Linked DNA regions of Filimonas effusa. The protein of the gene in region 2 interacts with the protein of the main gene of each other region in a pairwise test. Links are inferred from orthologs where the notes say so. Each region holds a gene or a part of one and is shown on either strand. Other genes may lie near its edges. The genes, in order: accC and ribD.

Region 1 (3,325 bases), on a different replicon or contig from region 2:
ATTGCTGAAAGAGATCTCTGAGCGTGTAAACATCATTTACACCAAAGTAAATGAAATGGTTGAGGCAAGAAAAGCTGCGAACAACCTCACCAATACCCGCGAAAAAGCAATTGCTTACGAAGCAGAAGTTAAAGCGAAGTTCTTCGACGAGATCCGTTACCATGTTGACAAACTGGAACACCTGGTTAGCGACGAAGACTGGACCTTACCCAAATACAGGGAAATGCTCCTGTTGCGCTAATAGCAGCTATAATTATCATCGGTTTTATAGAAAAGCCCGTATCGTAAGATATGGGCTTTTTTATTCCAGGTATGGTTTGCCGTTTGCCCCCCAAACACCCCTTTTTCGCCGAATCGGGATGTACGAAGCGTGCGGTAGAAGCTGGGAAGATGTAAATTTATAAGGCAGTTACAACCAACTGCAATACAAAAAAGTCAGTTATGAAAAAGATGATGGTAGCCCTTGTTGTCCTGGTAGCATTGGCTTCAGGCAGCGCTTATGCACAACGCCCAGGCGGCGGTGGCGGCAATCCGGCTCAACGCAAAGAGATGATCCTCAAAAACCTGAAGGATTCTGTTCAGCTGAGCGATGATAAAGCCAATAAAGTAGCCGATATCCTCGAAGAAACCAGTAGCAAGAGAAGAGAGATCTTCCAGGATCAGTCTTCTGACCGTGATGCTAAAATGGCTAAGATGAAGGAACTCCAGGAGGAATCAAACAAAAAGGTGAAAGCTATTCTTTCTGAAGAAGAGTATGTTCGCTACGAAACCTACCAAAAAAACCAGATGGGTCGTATGATGAGGCCCGGTGGTGGACGCGGCCCCAGGCAACAGCCCCAGCGTTAATATCAGCGCTTTAATACGTTTCACGTACAGCCCCCCATGGCATTTGGTTACAGAATGGCATAAAAGCAAAGAGGTTGGTCTTAAACAGGCCAACCTCTTCTTGTATCATCAATAAATTATTATTGCATCTGGAAAGTTTCGAGGAATTTGGTAGTGAAGTTACCTTTTCTGAAATCTTCGTTCTGCATCAGTTGTAAGTGGAATGGAATGGTAGTTTTCACGCCTTCGATCACGTATTCGCTCAGCGCGCGGTACATGGTATCGATGGCTTCTTCGCGCGTACGTGCAATAGTGATAAGTTTACCAATCATAGAATCGTAAAAAGGAGGGATCACATAACCTGCATAAACGTGGCTGTCGACGCGTACGCCATGGCCTCCGGGCGTATGTAATACGGTGATCTTGCCTGGTGAAGGCCGGAAATCGTTATACGGGTCTTCGGCGTTGATACGGCATTCGATAGCATGCATCTGGGGTTCATAGTTCAATCCGGAGATCTTTTCGCCCATTGCTATTTTCAGCTGTTCTTTAATAAGATCGAAGTTGATCACTTCTTCCGTAACACAGTGCTCTACCTGAATACGGGTGTTCATTTCCATGAAATAGAAATTTCTGTGTTTATCGACCAGGAACTCAATGGTACCGACGCTTTCGTAGTTGATAGCGGATGCAGCTTTGATAGCTGCTTCGCCCATACGCTGGCGTAATTCGGGTGTCATGAACGGAGAAGGAGATTCTTCTACCAGCTTCTGGTGACGGCGTTGGATAGAGCAGTCGCGCTCGCTGAGATGACATACGGTGCCATAGCGGTCACCGGCTACCTGGATCTCGATGTGACGGGGATCTTCCACGAATTTCTCCATGTAGATGCCATCATTCTTAAAAGAAGCGGCAGCCTCGGTTTTAGCGGTGTTGTAAGCGCGCTCCATTTCTTCTTCGCTCCAAACCACACGCATACCTTTACCTCCGCCACCTGCAGTAGCTTTAAGGATAACAGGATAACCAACGAGATTTTTAGCAAGTTCTTTTGCTTCTTCCAGGCTTCCTAACAAGCCGTCACTACCGGGGATACAGGGAACGCCTGCTTTGATCATCGTTTCTTTTGCGGTGATCTTATCACCCATAGAATTGATCATTTCGGGAGTGGGGCCTATAAATTTAATACCGTGGTCGCCACAGATCTGTGCGAATTTGGCGTTTTCTGCGAGGAAACCATAACCCGGATGAATTGCATCGGCATTCGTGATTTCAGCAGCAGCCATAATATGGGGAATATTGAGATAAGATTCGCTGCTTTGAGGCTTTCCAATACATACTGCCTCATCAGCGAACTTTACATGAAGACTGTCTTTATCGGCAGTAGAATATACCGCTACCGTTTTAATGCCCATTTCGCGGCACGTGCGGATAACACGTAATGCTATTTCACCCCGATTGGCTATCAGTACTTTTTTAAACACGACTATTATTTATTTTGAAGGATAAATGCAAATGTCAAATGCTGTAGTGACTGCCTGGCAGTATACTACTGTAACATTCTACATTCTTACGCGGGTTCTACCAGGAATAAAGGTTGATCGTATTCAACAGGACTAGCGTCATCAACAAGTACTTTTACAACCTTGCCGCTTATTTCACTTTCAATTTCATTGAACAGTTTCATGGCTTCGATAATGCAGATCACTTTACCGGGAGCGATTTCGGTTCCTACTTCGGCAAACAGTGGTTTATCGGGTGAAGCGCGACGGTAGAAAGTACCGATCATAGGGCTTTTAATAGTAATCAGGTTATCGGTTTTAGGGGCAGCCGGGGCAGCTTCTGCAGCCGGCAAAGCGGCAGCAGGAGCCGCAGCTAATTGCTGTGGCACAGCCGGAGCTGCAGCATATACAGGAGCAGCAGGGGCGGCGAAGACAGTCTGCACCTGGTCTTCTTTCTGCTTGATGGTTATCTTAAAGTCCTTCTCCTCAATGCTAATCTCCCCGATGTTACTTTTATTAATAACCTTGATCAGTTCCTGAATGTGTTTGAAGTCCATATAATGATTTTTGGGGTTTTTATTGCTTTTTTACCTCGTTTTAAGCAAAAATGGGTGGCAAAATAGGCAATTTTCACATAATAATAGCTTTTTTGCCAAAAGAGGGATGTTTTCCCGAACTAAATGAATAATGCGACAAAAGGATAGCAAATGCTATCCTTTTGTATATCTGTTGTATCGGCTTAATCTTTTACACGCTCTACGTACTCGCCGGTCTTCGTATTAATACGGATGATCTCACCTTCGTTCACGAACAAAGGCACGTTTACAGTAGCTCCTGTTTCAACTGTAGCAGGCTTTAAAGCACGCGTAGCAGTATCGCCGCGTAAACCTGGCTCACAATAGGTAACCTGCACCACAATTTTCTCAGGCAATTCTGCACCAATAGGTTGTTCGGACTCGGTATTGATAAATACAAATACTTCGGAGCCGTCTTTCAGGAAC
Region 2 (3,320 bases):
AGCTGGCTCCTGCCGGCGCCATTTTAGCCAGCAATACTTCTTCCATTTCAATTACGAGAATTGCAGCGGCTACCAGGCGGCCCGAAAAGGTAATAGGGATGCATTTCATGAATCCCGTACCCGTTATGAAACTGGTAGAGATCATCAATGGTTACGCCACGGCCAAAGCTGTTACAGACACCATTGCGGCTTTAACGCTTAAGCTAGGCAAGACTCCCTGTGTAGCAGCTGATTACCCGGGTTTTATCGCCAACCGCATTCTGATGCCCATGATCAATGAGGCTATCTGCAGCCTATATGAAAACGTAGCAGACGCTCCTACAATCGATACCGTTATGAAACTTGGAATGGCTCACCCGATGGGGCCTTTACAGCTGGCTGATTTCATAGGACTGGACGTATGCCTGAGCATCCTCAAGGTGTTACATGAAGGATTTGGACAGCCTAAATATGCCCCTTGTCCCCTATTGGTAAATATGGTTACAGCAGGCAAACTGGGTGTTAAGAGTGGAGAAGGATTTTACAGGTATTAGAATTATACTTTACGGAGGGCTACATAGTGCATGTCTTTAAGGCGGTAGAGCGCTTCTTCCAACCTTGCTTTGGGGATGCCGATGGTGAGCAGTACGAAGAGCTGTTCCTGCTGACCGGCAATGCTGCAGTCAAGTTGTTTTACCAGCGTCATCACTTCATTCATGCGGGTATAATCGAACTGAAGTTCGTAAAGCACTTCTATAGGCTTTTGAATCACCGGCGTGAGTTGTAGCGCCATTACCGTTACAGTCTTGTAAGCCTGGATAAGGCCGGGAACGCCCAGGAGGGTACCACCAAAGTAACGCACGACAATTACGGCTACATTGGTCAGTTTTTTACTATCGATCTGGCCAAGCATTGGTTTGCCGGCGGAGCCGCTGGGTTCACCATCGTCGCTTACGCGGAAATTATTACCATCGAGACCAATACGATAGGCGAAACAGTGGTGAACGGCTTTGGGATGTTCCTTTTTCAGCCATTGCAATTTTTCCTTAAAATCGTCGACTGTTGCTATAGGGAAAGCAAAGGCGAGGAAGCGACTTCCTTTGTCCTTGTACTCGGCTGTGGTCATTTGTGCTATCGTCTGAAAAAAGGCCGCTTCCGCCATAGGTATTAGTTCTCGTTTATGGGTTTAAGGAAAAAATCTATTCTATCGTTCAAAAAACGTGTGGTGCCAACATGCAGGGCCGCTGGTAATTCCGGGGCTTTTAAGCCGCCCGGAGCCATCAACTGATCGTTGGTGATAACACGGGCTTCATCCCAGTAACCTTCGTTTAAACAGCGCTGCTGGAGGAAAGCGCCACCTTCTACCAGTACACTCAGCAACTGGAGCCTGAAACAGGCGTAGCTGATCTGGGGCAATAAGGGCTCGTCTTTTTCCAGGCGATAATAAAACACATTATTGCCTGTTGCTATATGCGGTGTTGATCTTTCCGCTGCTAAAGCCTGTTGTGCTGTCCGGATAGTAACAGCATCGAGGTTATCGGAGTGGTCCAGGTAATTAAATATGATGGTTGGAGGGCCTTCACTCAATAATTTCAGGGTTTTAGGCAAACGCAGGTTGGTATCAATTACCAGCCGGACAGGGCTTTTGCCATACCATAACCTGTTTGTAAGCAACGGATCATCGGCCAGCGCAGTATTGGTTCCTACCAGGATTGCAGACTCTTCATTACGCCAGCGGTGGACGATACGGTTCGTGAAGTCATTTGAAATCAGCAGGCGGTTGTCGCTGCCCGATCCAATGGCGCCATTGGCCGTTTGCGCCCATTTTAAAATGAAATAAGGACGTTGTTGTGTATGAAAAGTAAAAAAACGTTTATTGAGGTCGAGACATTCCTTTTCAAGAACACCTGTGACAACGCTGATGCCTGCGGCCTGCAGTTTTTCAATGCCTTTACCGTTAACTGCAAGGAACGGGTCACGGCTTCCTATCACCACCGTACGGATACGGTTGGCAATGATAAGATCGGCACAGGGTGGCGTTTTTCCGTAATGGGCACAAGGCTCGAGTGATACATAGATGGTAGCGAGCGGGATCAGATAACGGTCTTCTGCTGCCACGCTGTTGATACAATTCACTTCGGCATGTCCTTGTCCGAATATTGCATGGTAACCTTCTCCAATGATTCTGTCCTCATATACCAGCACGGCGCCTACCATAGGATTGGGCGCCACCTGGCCTGCGCCGAGGCGGGCCAGCTGAATACAGCGCTGCATATATAATTCGTGCGTGCTCATTGAATAACGGCGCAAAAATACTTGAAATGGTGGTAACATTGCAGCATGAGTATACAGGAGGCTTATAAACATATGTTAACCGGGCTTTCAGGCATTTACGAGGCGCGTGAAGCAACTGCTATTGCACATTGGGTAATGACGGCACTTACGGGCTATAGTAAAACAGAACGCTTAACAAAAGGCGACCGCCCATTGAGCGCTCCGCAGCTGGATACGTACACCCAATATCTTGAGGCTTTACTACAGCACCGGCCGGTTCAATATGTGCTGGGGGAAGCGTGGTTTGGCCCGTTAAAGCTGTATGTAGATGAACGTGTACTCATTCCCCGTCCCGAAACAGAAGAGCTTGTGGAATGGATCGCTGAAGATTATAAGGGCAAAGCAGGGATCAAACTATTGGATATCGGCACTGGCAGCGGCTGTATCCCTTTATTGCTTCACAGGCTATTAAACAACAGTGAGGTGCATGCGCTTGATATTTCAAGAGACGCACTGGAAGTGGCAAAACAAAATGCAGCGACTCATAAAACCAGCATACAATTTCACCTGATAGATATATTGAATGAGAAAGCTTCAGGCAGCCTGCCTGTTTTTGATTGTATTGTAAGTAATCCGCCTTATATAAGAATGCTCGAAAAAGCCGATATGTTTCAGAATGTATTGGCATATGAGCCCTCGCGCGCACTATTTGTTCCGGATAATGATCCGCTGCTTTTCTATCGCGCTATCACTGCGTTTGCAGGAAAGCATCTTACTAACGGCGGAAGTCTCTACTTCGAGATCAATGAAGCACTGGGAAAAGAAATGATCGCTTTGCTGGAAGAAATGCAGTTCTCCGAAATTACTTTAAGAAAGGATCTGCAGGAAAAAGACAGAATGATACGGGCCAGATTTATTGCCCGGTAGCTCACAAACTATTTCACGTTTGCTACTACCCTGGCTCCTGCTTTTTTAGCGGCTTGCATAATGCGGAAAACCTCTCCGTAATGGGAGATAGTGTCGGCATTAATCACAACGGAAGGCGTATCTACATTAGGACGTGCTTT

The links.
Region 1: the proteins of ribD (region 2) and accC interact in binary tests that used the Escherichia coli proteins (3 or more experiments, as listed by UniProt). The link is inferred for Filimonas effusa from one-to-one orthologs.

What each region holds. Positions count from the first base shown.
Region 1 is NZ_SDHZ01000002.1:169,841-173,165, forward strand. The notes cover bases 137-3,132. They hold accC (acetyl-CoA carboxylase biotin carboxylase subunit), read right to left. Parts: upstream 2,307-3,132; coding sequence 966-2,306; downstream 137-965. Other genes in these bases: ESB13_RS12080 (glutamine synthetase III family protein), read left to right, coding at 137-241; ESB13_RS12085 (hypothetical protein), read left to right, coding at 442-846; accB (acetyl-CoA carboxylase biotin carboxyl carrier protein), read right to left, coding at 2,393-2,881; efp (elongation factor P), read right to left, coding at 3,064-3,132. In the rest of the region: more of ESB13_RS12080, read left to right, coding at 1-136; more of efp, read right to left, coding at 3,133-3,325. UniProt on the Escherichia coli protein: This protein is a component of the acetyl coenzyme A carboxylase complex; first, biotin carboxylase catalyzes the carboxylation of the carrier protein and then the transcarboxylase transfers the carboxyl group to form malonyl-CoA.
Region 2 is NZ_SDHZ01000001.1:6,115-9,434, reverse strand. The notes cover bases 211-3,201. They hold ribD (bifunctional diaminohydroxyphosphoribosylaminopyrimidine deaminase/5-amino-6-(5-phosphoribosylamino)uracil reductase RibD), read right to left. Parts: upstream 2,275-3,201; coding sequence 1,147-2,274; downstream 211-1,146. Other genes in these bases: ESB13_RS00035 (ExbD/TolR family protein), read right to left, coding at 3,189-3,201; prmC (peptide chain release factor N(5)-glutamine methyltransferase), read left to right, coding at 2,320-3,180; ESB13_RS00050 (IMPACT family protein), read right to left, coding at 536-1,141; ESB13_RS00055 (3-hydroxyacyl-CoA dehydrogenase family protein), read left to right, coding at 211-533. In the rest of the region: more of ESB13_RS00055, read left to right, coding at 1-210; more of ESB13_RS00035, read right to left, coding at 3,202-3,320. UniProt on the Escherichia coli protein: Converts 2,5-diamino-6-(ribosylamino)-4(3h)-pyrimidinone 5'-phosphate into 5-amino-6-(ribosylamino)-2,4(1h,3h)-pyrimidinedione 5'-phosphate.